DNA from 2 places in the Streptomyces sp. NPDC045021 genome. Region 2 is predicted to be linked to the other one. Evidence: riboswitches for the same ligand, from Rfam matches in the RefSeq annotation. Region 2 holds a riboswitch; the other holds the start of a gene.
What was found. Region 2 has a riboswitch for S-adenosylmethionine ahead of AC07DC_RS27020 (aminotransferase class V-fold PLP-dependent enzyme). Riboswitches for the same ligand answer to the same signal wherever they lie in the genome.

Region 1 (2,385 bases), on a different contig from region 2:
GTGGCCGGCCTTGAAGGCCGCCGAGACCGGGGAGCAGCCCTCGGCCTGGGCGCCGTAGATCTTGTAGGGCTTCTCCTCGACCAGCCCGAGCTTGATCAGCTCCTGCAGACCCTTGTCGATCTTCGTGAGCTGGGAGCCGGACGCGATCGGGATGACGATCTGGTCCGGGAGCCGCCAGCCGAGCTGCTCGCAGATCTCGTACGCCAGGGTCTTGGAGCCCTCGCCGTAGTACGGACGCAGATTGACGTTGACGAAGCCCCAGTCCTCGCCGATCGGGTCACCGATCAGCTCGGAGCAGAACCGGTTCACATCGTCGTAGTTGCCCTCGATGCCGACCAGCTCGCCGCCGTACACCGCGGCCATGACGACCTTGCCGGCCTCCAGGTCGTGCGGGATGAACACGCAGGAGCGGAAACCGGCCCGGGCGGCGGCAGCGCCGACGGCACCCGCCAGGTTGCCCGTGGAGGAGCAGGAGAGCGTGGTGAGGCCGAACGTGCGGGCGGCCTCCAGGGCGATGGCGACGACGCGGTCCTTGAAGGAGTGCGTCGGGTTGCCGGAGTCGTCCTTGATGTACAGGCCGCCGGTGACGCCCAGCTCGCGGGCGAGGTTGTCGGCCTTGACCAGCTTGGTCCAGCCCGGGTTCAGATTGGGCTTGTCGACCACGTCGGCCGGAACGGGCAGCAGCGGCGCGTAGCGCCAGATGTTCGCCGGGCCGGACTCGATCTGCTTGCGCAGTGCTTCCGGATCACCGGTGGGGAGGTCGTAGGCCACTTCGAGCGGCCCGAAACACTCCTGGCACGCGAAAACCGGACCGAGCGGAACACGTTCTCCGCACTCGCGGCAGGAGAGCGCGACGGCGGGCCCGAAGGCGGCGGGTCCGGTGTCCGGAGCGGTTTGAGTAACGTTGTCGATGGTCTGCGAAGCCATGACGGCGAGGCCCTTTCTCCTCATCTTCCCCGCGGCGACGATCGCCACGAGACGGAATTGGCACCTTCCCCACCTGGCCTCGCGTCGTCGACGACGAGATGTGGCGGGAGGGTTGCCGGGACTTCTGCGGGCCGTTCCCTCAGTCCCTCTGGATGAGCGCTGTGGCACCGGGCTCTCACCCGGGCATTTGTTTTCCGTGGTGACCCCCGGCATGCGGTGGTCACTCGCGTTGTTCAAGACTGTAACCGACGAGCCGGACACTTGAGATAGTCGTCCGAACCGCGAGATGGGCCACACGGGGTCCGATCACGGGGTGCATTCCATCCCCGACACACACATCAGGGAGTCAAGCACGTGCTGCAAGAGGTGGAGCGCTGGCTGGATCGACGGTCCTGGTCCGCCGCCGATCGACCGCTCGACCGGCTGCTCGCGGCCAAGCGCTCCGCCGGCGACCGGGGCACGGTGAGCGTGGTGCTGCCCGCCCTCAACGAGGAGGCCACGGTCGGCGCGATCGTGCGCACCATCCGCGACGAGCTGATGAGCGGCCCCTTGCCTCTGGTGGACGAGCTGATCGTGCTCGACTCGGGCTCCACGGACCGTACGGCGGAGATCTCGGCGCGCGCCGGAGCCCGGGTCGTGCACCGCGACGAGATACTCCCCGACCTGCCCGCCGTGCCCGGCAAGGGCGAGGTGCTGTGGCGGTCGCTGCTGGTCACGAGCGGCGAGATCGTCTGCTTCATCGACGCCGACCTGCGCGACTTCGACGCCCGCTTCGTTTACGGAATCATCGGCCCGCTCCTGACCGAGCCCGGCGTCCAGCTGGTCAAGGCCATGTACGACCGCCCGCTGGAGACCGGCGACACGATCGTGCCGGCGGGCGGCGGGCGCGTCACCGAACTCGTCGCCCGCCCGCTGCTCAACCTCCACTGGCCCCTGCTCGCGGGCTTCGTCCAGCCCCTCGGCGGCGAGTACGCGGCCCGCCGCTCCCTGCTGGAGCGGCTGCCCTTCCCGGTCGGTTACGGCGTCGAGCTCGGCATGCTCATCGACGCGCTGAACACCGTCGGCCTGGACGCGCTGGCCCAGGTGGACGTGGGCGTGCGCCACCACCGGCACCAGGACGGTCAGGCCCTGGGCCGCATGGCCGCGACGATCTACCGCACCGCCCAGGTACGGCTCGCCCGCGGGCAGCTCGTACGTCCCGTCCTCACCCAGTTCGACCGCGGCCCCGACGGCGGCTTCGCCCCCCGCACCCACCAGGTGGCGGCCGAAGAACGCCCGCCCATGATCACCATCCCCGAATACACCGCCCACAGGGCAACGCGCCGCACGGGGTGACGGGCCGGTCACAACGTTTGCGTCGCAGGACACGTGGCTAGGCTGGCGGCATGGTCGCTCATCGCGCAGCCCCGATCCTCGTCGCCTCCAACCGCGGGCCCGTCTCGTACGCCCTCGGAGAGA
Region 2 (2,385 bases):
GGCTCGCGCCGCCGCCCGCCAGGTACGGTTCGGCCTCCCGCAGCCAGTCCGCCCGGCCGGCCAGCACGCCGGAGCCGAACGGGGCGTAGAGCTTGTGCCCGGAGAACGCCACCCAGTCCACGTCGAGTTCGGCGATGTCCACCGGGTGGTGCGGGGCGAGCTGCGCGGCGTCGAGCACGATCCGGGCGCCGTGCGCGTGCGCCGCGTCGGCCAGCTCGCGGACCGGCCAGATCTCGCCGGTGACGTTCGAGGCGCCGGTCACGCAGACCAGCGCGGGGCCGTTGGGGTCGCGGTGCGCGAGCGCCGCCTCCAGCGAGGCGACGGCCTGCTCGGGGGTGCGGGGCGCGCTCAGGTACGTGACCTGCGCGTCTCGCCACGGCAGCAGCGACGCGTGGTGCTCGGTCTCGAAGACGAAGACCTGGGTACCGGCCGGGAGCACCGAGGCCAGCAGGTTGAGGGAGTCGGTCGTCGAGCGGGTGAAGACCACCTGGTCGCCGTCCCGGCAGCCCAGGAAGTCGGCCACGGTCGCCCGGCTCTGCTCGAACAGGTCGGTGGAGAGCTGGGAGAGGTACCCGGCGCCGCGGTGCACGCTGCCGTAGTACGGCGCGTACGCGGCCACGTCGTCCCACACCCGCTGCAGCGCGGGCGCGCTGGCCGCGTAGTCCAGGGCGGCGTAGGTGACCTCGCCGCCGGTCACCAGCGGGACCAGGACGTCACGGCCGAGCACCTCGAGGGGAGCGGTGGCCACGGAACCGGGGGCGCAGGGGGAAACGGGGTGCACGGACATGACGGAGCTCCTCAGGGACCAGGACCCCGGAAGCAGTCGCGAAGGGGCCCGCGCTTGCCGCAGACACCTCGCCTACGGCCCGGTCATCACCTGGGGCACCCCGCCACGGACGGAGGGTTGCCGGACAGCAAGCCAGGGCCAAATCGCTGTCACTCGTGACCTGACGAGAAGTATGCCAGTTGTCCGCCCGACGGCAAGGCGGATTCCGCAATGCGGACGCCCGTACGGGTCGTCCTCCGGACGGGCCGGAGGGGAAATCCGCCACCAGGACCGGCCCGCCTCGTCCCGGTCCCGCGGAGAATCACCGGTCGAGCGGCGGGCAGGGATCGGCCGGACGGGTGCCGGGGCCCGTCCGGCCAACCATGGGCGTCCGGGCGCCGTCCGCTGCGTGAGGTCCCCCCCGGCCGGAGGCCGGGGGGGGAGCCTCGGCACGGCTCCCCCCCGCCGAAGGCCGGGAAGGAGCCGTTCATGATCCGCCGGAAGGGCGTTACGCGTTGCTCGCCGCGACCCAGCGTTCCAGCGCGATCCTGGCCGCGCCCGAGTCCACGGCCTCGGCGGCGCGGTTGATGCCCTCGGCGATCTGGACCTCCAGGGTGGCGGAGCCGGGTTCGAGGGCCACCAGGGCGGCGGCGGCGTTGAGGAGGACCGCGTCGCGGACCGGGCCGCGCTCGCCGGCCAGCAGCCGGCGGGCGACCTCGGCGTTGTACGAGGCGTCGGCGCCGCGCAGGGCCTCGACGGGGACCAGCGGGATCCCGACGTCCCGCGGGTCGAACGCGACCTGGTCGACCTTGCCGTCCCGGACCACCCACACCTGGGAGGTCGCGGTGGTGGTCAGCTCGTCCAACCCGTCGTCACCGCGGAACACCAGCGCGGACGAGCCGCGCTCGGCCAGCACGCCCGCCATGATCGGCGCCATCCGCGCGTCGGCGACCCCGGTGGCCTGGGCCCGTACCCGGGCCGGATTGGTGAGCGGGCCGAGGAAGTTGAACGTGGTCTGGGCGCCGAGCTCCCTGCGGGCCTTGGCCGCGTACCGCAGCGCGGGGTGGAACTTCACCGCGAAGCAGAACGTGATGCCCGCTTCCTCGGCGACCTCCGCGACCCGCTGCGGGGTGAGTTCGAGATTGACGCCGAGCTTCTCCAGCACGTCGGACGAGCCGCTCTGGGACGACGCGGCGCGGTTGCCGTGCTTGACGACCTTGGCGCCGGTGCCCGCCACGACCAGCGCCGACATGGTGGAGATGTTCACGGTCTTCGCGAGGTCGCCGCCGGTGCCGACGATGTCCACCGTGGCGCCCGGCACCTCGATGATGTTGGCGTGCGCGTACATCGACCGGACCAGGCCCGACACCTCGTCGATGGTCTCGCCCTTGGCGCGCAGCGCGACGGCGAAACCGGCGATCTGGGCGTCGGTGGCCTCACCGCTCATGATCTGGTCCATCGCCCAGGCGGTGTCGTCGGCCGTAAGGTCATGGCCGCGCAGCAGCGGGTTGAGTACGCCCGGCCACGAGTTGGCCGCCGAGCTGTCGCCGCCTGCCGGGGTCACAACGCTCATGGTCCACACTCCTGGTGGTCGGGTAGCTACTGCGTCCCCAGCCTAT

Region 1: linked by a shared signal. The riboswitch ahead of thrC (threonine synthase) and the one ahead of AC07DC_RS27020 (aminotransferase class V-fold PLP-dependent enzyme) in region 2 are both predicted to bind S-adenosylmethionine.

What each region holds. Positions count from the first base shown of each region.
Region 1 covers NZ_JBWKIQ010000002.1:770,430-772,814, reverse strand. The annotation lists gene thrC (threonine synthase) at 1-927, opposite strand, end outside; SAM riboswitch class I at 945-1,086, opposite strand; gene AC07DC_RS10680 (glucosyl-3-phosphoglycerate synthase) at 1,282-2,262, shown strand; gene AC07DC_RS10675 (alpha,alpha-trehalose-phosphate synthase (UDP-forming)) at 2,313-2,385, shown strand, end outside.
Region 2 covers NZ_JBWKIQ010000009.1:343,958-346,342, forward strand. The annotation lists gene AC07DC_RS27020 (aminotransferase class V-fold PLP-dependent enzyme) at 1-787, opposite strand, end outside; SAM riboswitch class IV at 833-948, opposite strand; gene trpD (anthranilate phosphoribosyltransferase) at 1,275-2,339, opposite strand.